One region of the Streptomyces sp. NPDC005393 genome, then DNA from elsewhere that is predicted to be linked to it. Evidence: predicted binding sites of a transcription regulator. Region 1 holds the regulator's gene; the other holds the start of a gene.

What was found. The regulator HrcA, encoded in region 1, represses chaperone genes, less so after heat shock. The targets are predictions, from matches to a motif close to TTNGCACTCNGNNNNNCNGAGTGCNAA.
Region 2: ABZS71_RS23660 (FmdB family zinc ribbon protein) is a predicted target of HrcA. The motif match lies at 3,806-3,832, and genes of this name have one in related genera.

Annotation. Positions count from the first base shown of each region.
Region 1 covers NZ_JBEXFG010000004.1:192,858-199,585, reverse strand. Annotated here, with positions in the region: gene ABZS71_RS06830 (hypothetical protein) at 1-194, opposite strand, end outside; gene ABZS71_RS06825 (16S rRNA (uracil(1498)-N(3))-methyltransferase) at 361-1,104, opposite strand; gene ABZS71_RS06820 (nitronate monooxygenase) at 1,101-2,192, opposite strand; gene dnaJ (molecular chaperone DnaJ) at 2,269-3,405, opposite strand; gene hrcA (heat-inducible transcriptional repressor HrcA) at 3,406-4,422, opposite strand; gene ABZS71_RS06805 (MBL fold metallo-hydrolase) at 4,599-5,321, shown strand; gene ABZS71_RS06800 (DUF3097 domain-containing protein) at 5,345-6,166, shown strand; gene hemW (radical SAM family heme chaperone HemW) at 6,163-6,728, opposite strand, start outside.
Region 2 covers NZ_JBEXFG010000031.1:24,617-31,344, forward strand. Annotated here, with positions in the region: gene ABZS71_RS23650 (penicillin acylase family protein) at 1-1,941, opposite strand, end outside; gene ABZS71_RS23655 (potassium/proton antiporter) at 2,199-3,707, shown strand; gene ABZS71_RS23660 (FmdB family zinc ribbon protein) at 3,843-4,208, shown strand; gene ABZS71_RS23665 (S-methyl-5'-thioadenosine phosphorylase) at 4,291-5,139, shown strand; gene ABZS71_RS23670 (RcpC/CpaB family pilus assembly protein) at 5,300-5,956, shown strand; gene mscL (large conductance mechanosensitive channel protein MscL) at 6,065-6,556, shown strand; gene ABZS71_RS23680 (hypothetical protein) at 6,564-6,728, opposite strand, start outside.

The DNA.
Region 1 (6,728 bases):
TCGTTCTCGGTCTTGCCCCGGCAGTCCACCGACGCGTTCGTCTCACGGGCCGTACCTTGCGAGGCCGAAGCACCGGCCGTCCGGCCGCCCTTCAGGTCCGCGTTGCAGGTCATCCAGCGGACCTCGATGCCGCCCTTCTCCAGGGCGCGCGAGGCGACCTTGTCCGTGGTGACCGCGACACCGACGGAGCTCATCCCGCCGTCCTTCGGATCACACCCCGTCACCGCGACGACCGCCGTGACCGCCGCCGCGACGGCCGGAAGTGCCCGCTTGTACCTGACTCGCCTCAATACCCCCATAGAGGACAGGTTCCCACCGGGGGAGACGAACCGGAAGACCATCGTCGGCCACGGTGGCCGCTCAGCTCCAGCGCCCCGTACGCCCCAGGAGCAGCGCGGCGGCGGCCGTTCCGGCCGTGGAGGTGCGCAGCACGCTCGGGCCCAGCCGGTACGGCCGCGCGCCGGACTCGGCGAAGGCCGCCAACTCCTCCGGGGACACTCCCCCTTCCGGCCCCACGACCAGCACGATCTCACCCTCGTGCGGCAGTTGGGCCGTCGCGAGGGGCTCGCTGCCCTCCTCGTGCAGAACGGCCGCGAAAGAGGCTTCGGCGAGAAGTCGGGCAACCTGTTTGGTCGTCATCGCGTCCGTGACCTCCGGGAAGGTCAGCCGGCGGGACTGCTTGCCCGCCTCGCGGGCGGTCGCCCGCCACTTGCCGAGCGCCTTCAGCCCGCGCTCGCCCTTCCACTGGGTGATACAGCGCGCCGCCGCCCACGGCACGACGGCGTCGACGCCCGTCTCCGTCATGGTCTCCACGGCCACCTCGCCGCGGTCGCCCTTCGGCAGCGCCTGGACGACGGTGATCCGCGGGTTCGGCGCCGCCTCCCGGCGCACCTCGGCCACCTCGACCAGCAGCCGGTCCTTGCCCTCGACGGCCGCCACGGCGCCGTACACGCCCGTGCCGTGGCCGTCCGTCAGGACGACGGGCTCACCGACGCGCAGCCGCCGTACGGACACGGCGTGCCGCCCCTCCGGCCCGTCCAGCGCGATCCGGGCCCCCGCGGCCGCCCCCGCCAGGGAGTCGGCCAGGAACACGGGGGCGGTCATGACACCGCACCGCGCTGGGGCAGGAGGTTCAACGCGGCCCGCGCCGCGTCCAGTTCGACGGCCAGCGTCTCCACCAGACGCCCGGCGGGCAGCTCTCGCGCCAGCCGGTGCCCCTGCCCGGCCCACAGCGCCATGCCCTGCGGATCGCCCGCCTTGGCCGCGGCCTTGCGCAGCCCGGAGGTGAGGTGGTGCAGCTGGGGGTAGGCGGCGGGGGCGTACGGGCCGTGCTCGCGCATGAAGCGGTTGACCAGGCCCCGGGCCGGCCGACCGGAGAAGGCGCGGGTCAGCTCGGTCCGGCCGAACAGCGGGTCGGTCATGGCCCGCTTGTGCAGCGGGTTGGCCCCCGACTCGGGGCAGACCAGGAACGCGGTCCCCAACTGGGCCGCGCACGCGCCCGCCGCCAGCGCCGCCGCGATCTGCGACCCGCGCATCAGCCCGCCCGCCGCGATGACCGGGATCTGCACGTACTCACGGACCAGCGTGATCAGCGACAGCAGACCGAGCCCGGCGCCCATACCGACGGCGGCCGGATCGTTCCGGTAGCTGCCCTGGTGGCCGCCGGCCTCCACGCCCTGGACGCACACGGCGTCGGCGCCCGCCCACTGGGCGGTCTGCGCCTCGACCGGCGAGGTCACGGTGACGACCGTACGGGTGCCGACCCTGGCGAGGGCGTCGAGAACGGGGCGGGTGGGGCAGCCGAAGGTGAACGAGACGACCGGCACCGGGTCGTCGAGGAGGATGGCGAGCTTGGCGTCGTACGCGTCGTCGGACCCCGAACCGGGGTCGCCGAGCGAGGTCTCGTACCAGGCCGCCTCGCCCGCGAGCTGCTCGCTGTAGACCTCGATGGCGGCCGGGTCGGCGGTGGTCGGCTGCGGCATGAACAGATTGACGCCGAAGGGCCGGTCCGTCAGCCCCCGCAGCTGTTTGATCTCTTCGTACATCGCCTCCGGCGTCTTGTAGCCGGCGGCGAGAAATCCGAGGCCGCCGGCCTGGGAGACGGTGGCGGCGAGCTGCGGGCAGGAGGCTCCGCCCGCCATCGGCGCCTGCACGATCGGATACCGAAAGAGATCGGTCAGTGCGGTGGACATGGCCACATCGTGCCATGCCCTCCGCACCGGCCCATCACCGGATCACCGTCCGTTGCACGCGTCCCCGGCCGGGCGCCTACCGACCGTTGAACGCGTCCTTGAGGCGCGAGAACAGCCCCTGCTGCCCCGGCTTGAATTCCCCTATCGGGCGCTCCTCGCCGCGCAGCTTGGACAGCCGCCGCAGCAGCTCCTCCTGCTCCGGGTCGAGCTTGGTCGGGGTCATCACCTCGACATGCACGATCAGATCGCCTCGGCCGCCGCCGCGCAGATGGGTGACGCCCCGCTGGTGCAGCGGGATCGACTGGCCGGACTGGGTGCCGGGCCGGATGTCGACCTCCTCCAGCCCGTCCAGCGTCTCCAGCGGCACCTTGGTGCCCAGCGCCGCCGCCGTCATCGGGATGGTCACCGTGCAGTGCATATCGTCGCCGCGCCGCTGGAAGACCGCGTGCGGCACCTCGTGGATCTCCACATACAGGTCGCCCGCCGGGCCGCCACCCGGGCCGACCTCGCCCTCGCCCGCCAGCTGGATCCGGGTGCCGTTGTCCACACCGGCCGGGATCTTCACCGTCAGCGTGCGCCGCGAACGGATCCGCCCGTCGCCCGCGCACTCCGGGCACGGGGTCGGCACCACGGTGCCGAAGCCCTGGCACTGCGGACACGGCCGCGAGGTCATGACCTGGCCCAGGAAGGACCGCGTCACCTGCGAGACCTCACCGCGGCCACGGCACATGTCGCAGGTCTGCGCCGAGGTGCCCGGCGCCGCGCCCTCGCCGCTGCACGTGGTGCAGACGACGGCGGTGTCGACCTGGATGTCCTTCGTCGTCCCGAACGCGGCCTCGCTGAGCTCCACATCGAGACGGATCATCGCGTCCTGGCCGCGCCGGGTCCTGGACCGCGGGCCGCGCTGCGACGCGGTGCCGAAGAAGGCGTCCATGATGTCGGAGAAGTTGCCGAAGCCCGCGCCGAAGCCACCGGCCCCGCCGCCTCCGGCCGCGCCCGACATCGGGTCCCCGCCCAGGTCGTAGACCTGCTTCTTCTGCGGGTCCGACAAGACCTCGTAAGCGGCGTTGATCTCCTTGAACCGCTCCTGGGTCTTCGGGTCCGGGTTCACATCCGGGTGCAGCTCGCGTGCGAGCCGGCGGAATGCCTTCTTGATCTCGTCCTGCGAGGCATCACGCCGCACGCCCAGGACTGCGTAGTAGTCCGTCGCCACTTACGACTCCGCCAGGATCTGTCCGACGTAACGTGCCACTGCGCGTACCGCTCCCATCGTTCCGGGGTAGTCCATGCGGGTCGGTCCGACCACGCCGAGTTTGGCGACCGCCTCGTCGCCCGAACCGTAGCCGACCGCGACGACCGAGGTGGCGGTGAGCCCCTCGTGAACATTCTCATGCCCGATTCGCACGGTCATACCCGAGTCCTTGGCCTCACCGAGCAGCTTGAGAAGGACGACCTGCTCCTCAAGTGCCTCCAGAACGGGCCGGATCGTCAGGGGGAAATCATGCACGAAACGCGTGAGGTTCGCGGTGCCGCCGATCATCAGCCGCTCCTCGGTCTCCTCGACAAGCGTCTCGAGCAAGGTCGCCAGTACGGTCGAGACCGTCCCCCGGTCCTCCTGTTCGAAGGACTCCGGAAGATCCTGCACCAACTGCGGCACATCCGCGAACCGCCGCCCCACGACCCGGCTGTTGAGCCGGGCCCGCAGATCCGCGAGCGACTCCTCGCTCACCGGAGTCGGGCAGTCCACCATGCGCTGCTCGACCCGCCCGGTGTCGGTGATCAGCACCAGCATCACCCGGGCCGTGGCCAGCGGCAGCAGCTCCACATGGCGCACCGTCGAACGCGTCAGCGACGGGTACTGCACCACCGCGACCTGCCGGGTCAGCTGCGCCAGCAGCCGGACCGTGCGCCCCACCACATCGTCGAGGTCGACGGCGCCGTCCAGGAAATTCTGAATGGCCCGGCGCTCCGGAGTGGACAGCGGCTTCACTCCGGCCAGCTTGTCCACGAAGAGCCGGTAGCCCTTGTCCGTGGGGATCCGCCCGGCGCTCGTATGCGGCTGGGCGATGAAGCCCTCGTCCTCCAGCGCGGCCATGTCGTTACGCACCGTGGCCGGGGAGACCCCCAGCCGGTGCCGCTCGGTGAGCGCCTTGGAGCCGACCGGCTCCTCCGTCCCGACATAGTCCTGGACAATGGCACGCAGCACTTCGAGCCTGCGTTCGCTGAGCACCCCGCGCACCTCCAGTCCAGCGGTCTCATCAGGTCGTCCCCCTGGCACTCAAAGGTCACGAGTGCCAGAACCCCCTAGCCAGTGTACGGCGGGGGCCGGTGGCATGGGCAAGAGCCGCCGTGTGGCGGCTCCTGCCCGACCCGCCACGCTATCGCCCCGAGAGCTAGCGTCTCGGTATGGAGACGTATTGGGAAGAGGCGGGCTGGGAACAGCTCGCACCCGGTGTCGCCCGCCGCCGGATGCCGGGCTGGGACGAGACGACCGGCGTGATCGTCGGCGAGACCGACGTCCTCGTCGTGGACACCGGCGCGACGCTGCGCGACGGCGCCGAGATCCGTCGCCAGATCACCCGGCTCTCCGGCCGCCGCCCCACCCGCATCGCGCTGACCCATCCGCATTTCGACCACGTCCTCGGCACCGCCGCCTTCGCGGGCTGCGAGGTGTACGGGGCCGCCGGGCTCGACGAGCTGCTGCGCCGCGACAGGGAGCCGCTGCGCGACAGCGCCATCCGGCAGGGCGTGGACCGGGACGCCGCCACCGAGGCCGCTGATCACCTCGTACTCCCCCACCATGGGGTCTCCGGCGAGCTCACCCTCGACCTGGGCGGCCGCCCCGTCCTCCTGGCGAACGTGGGCCCCGGCCATACCGCCTATGACCTGGCCGTCCTGGTCCCGGGCCGGCCCGAGGTGGTCTTCTGCGGCGACCTGGTCGAGGAGTCGGGCCCGCCCCAGGCGGGGCACGATGCGATCCCCACCCACTGGCCCGCCGCCCTCGACCGGCTGCTCGCCCTCGGCGGCGAGGACGCGCTGTACGTCCCGGGCCACGGCGCCGTCGTGGACGCCGCGTTCGTCCGCGCCCAACGCGACGAACTGGCCGCCCGCTTCGGCGTGTCTCACTGACACCCCGCGCTATCGTCATCCGGATGCGACAGTACGACCCGGACCTGACCCCGCCCTGGAAGCGGCAGCAGCCGGCCCCCGAGGTCCCCGCCGACCCGGACCTCGTCGTCGAGGAGGTCACCACCGGGTTCTGCGGTGCGGTGATCCGCTGCGAGAAGACCGCCCAGGGGCCCTCCGTCACCCTCGAGGACCGCTTCGGCAAGCACCGCGTGTTCCCCATGGAGCCCCGGGGCTTCCTCCTGGAGGGACGCGTCGTCACCCTTGTACGCCCGCGCACGGCGGCCCCCAGCACGCCCCGGCGCACGGCCTCCGGCTCGATCGCCGTCCCGGGAGCGCGCGCGAGGGTCGCCCGCGCGGGGCGCATCTACGTCGAGGGGCGCCATGACGCGGAGCTGGTGGAGCGGGTCTGGGGCGACGATCTGCGGATCGAGGGCGTCGTCGTGGAATACCTGGAGGGCGTCGACGACCTCCCCGCCATCGTCCGTGACTTCTCCCCCGGCCCGGACGCCCGGCTCGGCGTCCTGGTCGACCATCTGGTGACCGGCTCCAAGGAGTCCCGTATCGCCGCACAGGTCACCGACGAGAACGTCCTGATCGTCGGCCACCCCTACATCGACGTCTGGGAGGCCGTGAAGCCGTCCTCGGTCGGCATCCAGTCCTGGCCGACCGTGCCGCACGGCCAGGACTGGAAAAAGGGCGTCTGCCGCGCCCTGGGCTGGCCCGAGAACACCGGCGCCGCCTGGCAGCGGATCCTCTCCTCGGTCCACACCTACAAGGACCTCCAGCCGGAGCTGCTGGGGCGGGTGGAGCACCTGATCGACTTCGTGACGGTCCAGGGGCCCTAGTCGACCAGATCCCTGACCACGGCGTCCGCCAGCAGCCGCCCCCGCAGCGTGAGCACCGCCCGCCCCTTCTCGTACGGCTCCGGCTCCAGCAGCCCGTCCTCCAGCGCCCGCGCCGCGGCCCGCGCCCCGGCCGGGCGCAGCAGCGCCAGCGGGCACCCCTCGGCCAGCCGCAGCTCCAGCAGAATCCGCTCCACCCGACGCTCCTCGTCGGCCAGCACCTCCCGGCCCGCCCCGGGCGACCGGCCCTCGCTCAGCGCCTGCGCGTACGCCCCGGGGTGCTTCACGTTCCACCACCGCACGCCGCCCACATGGCTGTGCGCGCCGGGTCCGGCGCCCCACCAGTCGGCGCCGCGCCAGTACAGCTCGTTATGGCGGCACCGGCCCTGGGCCGACGTCGCCCAGTTGGAGACTTCGTACCACTCGAACCCCGCCGCCGACAGCATCTCCTCGGCGATCAGATACCGGTCCGCATGCACATCGTCATCGGTCATCGGCACCTCCCCCCGCCGGATCCGCCGCGCCAGCTGGGTGCCCTCCTCGACGATCAGCGCATACGCCGACA
Region 2 (6,728 bases), on a different contig from region 1:
TACGTAGTCGTCCTTGATGTTGATCTTGAGCAGATAGGGCGTCAGCAGTTTGGCGATCTCACTGCTGTTGTCCATCTGCATGGACTGCATGTCGTCGGTGGAGACCTTGCCGCCGTCCTTGACCTTCGACTCGATGAGGTCGCCGATGCGCTGGCTGCGCGCGCCGTAGCCCCAGTCGTCGGTCAGCAGGTACGGGTACTTCTTCTTGTCTATGACGGCCTGGTTGGCGGTGACGATATAGCCGCGCTTGGGGTTGTACTCCCAGGGCAGCGCCGACTGCGGAATGAACTTGCTCCACTTGTAGCGCGAGTCCCAGCCGGGCGCCGGGTAGCGGCCGTCCCCCTTGGCGCGCACCGGGATCCGGCCGGGGGCCTGGTAGCCGATGTTGCCCTTGGTGTCGGCGTAGATGAGGTTCTGGGAGGGGACCGAGAAGTCCTGGGCCGCCTTGCGGAAGTCGCTGAAGTTCTTGGCGGTGCCGAGCTTGAAGACCGCGTCCATGGTGTTGGACGGGGTGAGCGCGGTCCACTTCAGCGCCACCGCGTAGCCGTCGCCGCGGTCGGGGGCCACATCGTCGGCGCCGCTGCCGACCGGGGCGTTCTTGCCGACGTCCGTCAGCTCGTCGTCGCGGTCCGAGACGATCGGGCCGTTGTTGCTGGTGCGGACGGTGATCGTACGGCTCCTGCCGCCCGCGACCTTGATGGTCTCCTCGCGGGTCGTGAAGGGGAGCTGCTTGCCGTCGTAGAGGTAGCCGTTCGCGGTGACCTTCTCCAGATAGAGGTCGCTGACGTCGGCGCCGAGGTTGGTCATGCCCCAGCTGACGTTCTGGTTGTGACCTATGACGACCCCGGGCATACCGGCGAAGGTGAAGCCCGCCGCGTCGTACGGACAGGCGCTGGAGACCTGCTTGCAGTGCAGACCCATCTGGTACCAGACGGACGGCAGCTGCGGGGCGAGGTGCGGATCGTTGGCGAGCAGCGGCTTGCCGGTGGTCGTGTACTGGCCGGAGATGACCCAGGAGTTGGAGCCGATGCCGGTGCCGTTCGGGCCGAGCAGCGCCGGGACCTGGTCCAGGGTCTTGGAGAGCGAGGACAGCTGGCTCTGCAGCCCCTGGGCGGCTCCGGTGGCCCCGCCCCCGGCGCTGGTGCCGTCCGTCGTGCTGGTCGCGCTCGCCTGGGGGTCGAACTCGTCGGTGGCCTCGTCGAGGGCGCCGCCCTGGACGATCGGCTTGTTCCGGCTGTACGGGTAGGGCGGATAGAGCTCATCTATCTGCTGGGCGCTGAGCCTGCTGGAGGCCAGCGCCCGGTCCACCTCGTCCTGCATATTGCCGCGCAGATCCCAGGCCATCGCCTTGAGCCAGGCGACCGAGTCGACCGGGGTCCACTTCTCCGGCTTGTAGCCGTCGTTCTTGAAGTCCAGCGCCGCGTACTCGACGGACAGCGCCTTGCCCTGGTGGTCCTTGAGGTAGGCGTTGACCCCGTCGGAGTAGGCGCGCAGATACTTCTTGGTGGTCGCCGACAGCTTGGTGTCGTACTCCTGCTGGGCCACCCGGTGCCAGCCCAGGGTGCGCAGGAACGCGTCGGTCTCGACCTGGCCGGATCCGAACATTTCCGACAGCCGACCCGCCGTCATATGGCGGCGGACGTCCATCTCCCAGAAGCGGTCCTGGGCCTGGACGAACCCCTGGGCCCGGAAGAGGTCCTCAGGGGTATTGCCGTAGACCTGCGGTATCCCATAGCCGTCACGTTTGACCTGTACGGGGCCGGACAGCCCCTTGAGCTGCAGCGATCCCGTGGTCTCCGGGAAAGAGGCACGCACGGTACTGATGCTCCAGTACGTGCCGTAGCCGACGCCTCCGATGAGCAGCAGCACGACTGCTATCACGATCAGGCGGACGCGTCGGCCCTTCTTCTTACGAGGAGAGCCGGTTTTGTTGGCGGGCATCGCTGTCCTTCGAGGGGCAGGGTTGATCCTGGAGTGCTGGAGCAACCATAGGCGCAGGGCTGTCGCCGCCCCGACGCGGAGTCATGACTGACGCCCCGCACCGGCCACCCGGCCGTGCGGGGCGGCCACCCGGCCGGGCTCCTACACCTCGGCGAACGACCCGCGTAGGAGGCCCGCGTCAAGAACCCGTAAAATGTTAGGTAAGGCAATGAAGTTCCGGTCGGCCGGGAACCGCACGAACCGTTCCCGCCGCTCGCGTGAGAAAGGTTCGGCCCCTGACTGTTCACCACCTCAATGAACTGCTGCTGATCTGCTCCCTCGTCCTGCTCGTCGCGGTGGTGGCCGTAAGGGTCTCCTCCCGCAGCGGGCTGCCCACCCTGCTGATCTACCTGGGAATCGGCGTCGCCATCGGCACGGACGGGATCGGCGTCACCTTCAACGACGTCGAACTGACGCAGGTCATCGGCTACGCCGCGCTCGTCGTGATCCTGGCCGAAGGCGGCCTGAGCGCCAAGTGGCGCGAAATCAAACCCGTCCTGCCGACGGCCGCCGCGCTGTCCACCGTGGGTGTCGCGGTGAGCGTGGGGGTCACCGCGGCGGCGGCGCACTATGTGGTGGGACTGGACTGGCGGCAGGCGCTGATCATCGGCGCGGTGGTGTCGTCCACGGACGCGGCGGCGGTCTTCTCGGTGCTGCGCAAGGTGCCGCTGCCCAAGCGGCTCAGGGGCGCTCTGGAGGCCGAATCCGGCTTCAACGACGCCCCGGTGGTGATCCTGGTCGTCGCCTTCTCCGCCCGGGGCCCCATGGACCCCTGGTACTCCCTGATCGGCGAGATCGCCCTGGAGCTGGCGATCGGCGCGGTGATCGGCCTCGCGATCGGCTGGCTGGGAGCGTACGGCCTGCGGCATGTGGCGCTGCCGGCCTCGGGTCTGTACCCGATCGCGGTGATGGCGATCGCCGTGGCGGCGTACGCGGCGGGCGCGCTGGCGCACGGGTCCGGCTTCCTCGCCGTCTACGTCGCCTCGCTCCTGATGGGCAACGCGCGGCTGCCGCACTGGCCGGCGACGCGCGCCTTCGCCGAGGGGCTGGGCTGGATCGCCCAGATCGGCATGTTCGTCCTGCTCGGGCTGCTCGTGACCCCGCACGAGCTGGCCGATGACATCTGGCCCGCCCTCGTCGTCGGACTGGTGCTGACCGTGGTCGCCCGGCCGTTGTCGGTGCTGATCAGCACGGCGCCGTTCCGGGTGCCGTGGCGGGAGAAGGCACTGCTGTCCTGGGCCGGACTGCGCGGTGCGGTGCCGATCGTGCTCGCGACCATCCCGATGGTCGGCGAAGTGCCCGGCAGCCGCCGGATCTTCAACATCGTCTTCGTACTGGTGATCGTCTACACCCTGGTCCAGGGGCCGACGCTGCCCTGGCTCGCCACCCGGCTGCGGCTCGGGGAGCAGGACGCCACCGCCGATCTGGGCATCGAGTCGGCGCCGCTGGAGCGGCTGCGCGGGCATCTGCTGTCGGTGTCGATCCCCAAGGGCTCCAAGATGCACGGGGTCGAGGTCGGCGAGCTGCGGCTGCCGCCCGGGGCCGCGGTCACCCTGGTCGTACGGGAAGGGACCAGTTTTGTGCCGCTGCCGTCGACCGTATTGCGGCGCGGCGACGAGCTCCTGGTGGTGGCCACGGACCCGGTGCGCGACGCGGCGGAGCAGCGGCTGCGGGCGGTGGGCCGGGGCGGCAAGCTGGCGGGCTGGCTGGGCACGGGCGGGGTCTGACGAAGCCGGGACCGGGCGACGTGCCGGACGTGGAATCGATCATCGAATGACCTGCCGCAGTGGACTGACGGGCAGGAATACTGCACTATGGAACGTCGTTAGCACTCACTGAGTGAGAGTGCCAGGAGGAAGCACGTGCCGACCTACCAGTACCAGTGCACCGCGTGTGGCGAGGGCCTCGAGGCGGTGCAGAAGTTCACCGACGACGCGCTCACCGAGTGCCCCAGCTGCCAGGGACGCCTGAAGAAGGTGTTCTCGGCCGTCGGCATCGTCTTCAAGGGCTCCGGCTTCTACCGGAACGACAGCCGCTCCTCCTCCAGCTCCAGCAGCTCGGGCGCCGGCTCGGCCAAGCCGGCGGCGAAGAGCGATAGCGGAAGCTCGTCGTCCTCCTCGTCCTCGGACTCGTCGTCCTCGTCCTCGGACTCGTCGTCCGGGTCGGGCTCGTCCTCACCCTCCTCCTCGACGTCCTCGACATCGAGCAGCAGCAGCTCGGCCGCCTGATTCTTCACAAGACACCCCGCCGCGTCCCCTGGGGACGCGGCGGGGTGTCGTTCGTCAGGGCGCGCCTGGCTAGGGTGACCGCATGGCTGAGACCAGCAGCGGACACGCAGACATAGGGGTCATCGGGGGGTCGGGGTTCTATTCGTTCCTCGACGATGTGGCCGAGATCACGATAGAGACTCCCTATGGGGCGCCGAGCGATTCGCTCTTCCTCGGCGATATCGCGGGACGGCGGGTCGCCTTCCTCCCCCGCCACGGCCGCACGCACCATCTGCCGCCGCACCGGATCAACTACCGCGCCAACCTCTGGGCCCTGCGCTCGGTCGGGGTGCGGCAGGTGTTCGGCCCGTGCGCGGTGGGCGGGCTGCGGCCGGAGTACGGACCGGGGACGCTGCTCGTACCGGACCAGCTGGTGGACCGTACGAAGGGGCGTACCCAGACCTACTTCGACGGCGAGCCGCTGCCGGACGGACGGAGGCCAAATGTCGTGCACACCACCTTCGCCGACCCGTACTGCCCGGTGGGGCGGAAGGCGGCCGTGGAGGCGGCGCGCGGCCGGGACTGGGAGCCGGTGGACGGCGGGACGATGTGCGTGGTCGAGGGGCCGCGCTTCTCCACCCGGGCCGAGTCGCGCTGGCACGCGGCACAGGGCTGGTCGGTGGTCGGCATGACGGGCCATCCCGAGGCGGTGCTCGCACGGGAACTGGAGCTCTGCTACACGTCGCTGACGCTGGTCACCGATCTGGACGCGGGGGTGGAGACGGGCGAGGGCGTCTCGCACACCGAGGTGCTGAAGGTGTTCGGGGAGAACGTCGGACGGCTGCGTGAGGTGCTCTTCGACGCGGTGGGCAAGCTGCCGGACACCTCCGGGCGGAACTGTCTGTGCAGCCGGGGGCACGAGGGCTGGGACCTGGGGATCGAGCTGCCGTAAGGCGCGTCGGGGCGGCGGGGCGGTGCGGGTGTCGCTCGCCCGGGCGAGCGAGTTGTCCACAGCCCAGGGGTCGTCCACAGGCCCGAGCGGAATCGGGCGGGGGCGGGCATCGTGAGGGAGCCAGAAGCTCCCGGTCCCTCACGGCAGGCGGTGATGTGCCATGTCCCATCCGTCCCCCACGCTCGCGTTACCCCGCTCCGCTCCCCCGGCCCGAGCGGTCCCGCGGTTCGGCCCGGTGCGGGTCGGGCGCGACGGCGGATACCGGGTCCGGCGGGCGGTGCGGCGGCGACGGCGCGCGATGGCGGCCGGGCTGGCGCTCACGGCCGCGGCGCTCGCGGCGGCGGCACCACCCGGCCAGGACCCTACGGACCGGGCGTCCTCACCGGCGCCCGCCCCGGCGGCTGAAGGCCGGCCCGGGAGCCGGACCGACGAGCCGCGCCCCGCCCTGGTGTCCGCACCGGTCCGGATCGCCGACGCGGCCGCGGTGCGGCTGCTGCACCCCGGCGACCGAGTGGATGTGCTGGCCGCGCCCGCGCCCGACTCCGCCGCTCAGAGGCATGGGTCCGGCGCCGCCGCGCGGATGGTCGCGCGCGGGGTCACGGTGGCCTCTGTCCCTGGACCCAGGGGCGGCGGGGCCGTGGACGGTGATTCCCCGGCCGGCGACTCCGCGGGCGGCGGCGCGGGGGACGCCGGGGACACCGGGGCCTCGGCGGACGGCGGGGCGCTGGTGGTGCTGACGGTGCCGAGAGAGGCGGCGGCCGCGCTGGCCGGTGCCGCGGCCACCTCCCGATTGGCGGTGGCGCTGTGCCGCTCCTGACTCCCCCGCCTCGCCTGATGCCCCTGTTCCCCGCCGGTGTAGGTTGCGGAATGGTCCGCTCCAGCACCGGCGCGGCGAAAGAGAGGCAGTGGGTTGAGCAAGGAGAAGGTGACCGAGGAGAAGCAGAGCGTCGTGGAGGGCTTCAAAGCCTTCCTGATGCGCGGCAATGTGATCGATCTGGCTGTCGCGGTCGTCATCGGAGCCGCCTTCACCGCCGTCGTGAACTCCATAGTGAAGGGCTTGATCAATCCCATAGTCGGGGCCTTCGGCACGAAGGACCTCGAGAAGTACCGCTCCTGTCTCAAGGCGCCCTGCGAGATGAACGCCACGGGGGGTATCGTCCGGGGCATCCCGATCCTCTGGGGCACCGTGCTCAGCGCCGTGCTGACCTTCCTGATCACGGCGGCGGTGGTGTACTTCCTGATGGTGCTGCCGATGTCGCGCTATCTGGCGCGGAAGGCCGCCAGGGAGGCGAAGGCGGAGGAGGAGCAGGCCGAGACGGAGGCCGCGGAGATCACCCTGCTCCGCGAGATCCGCGACGAGCTGATGGCGCAGCGCGGCAGCGGTGCCGGTCTCCGCAGCGGCAGCGACACCCTCTAGGGCACCGTCAGAGATGGTGGGGCGGCTTCTCATCGAGGAACCGAGCCAGATCCGCGGCACTGTCGGCGCTGTCGCCGCCAGCAACCCGCTCACCCCACCCGCGGTCCGTATCGTCCGGTGACTGCTGCGACAGTGGATCTCCGAAGTCCAGCGCGGCGGCAGGATCGCGCGG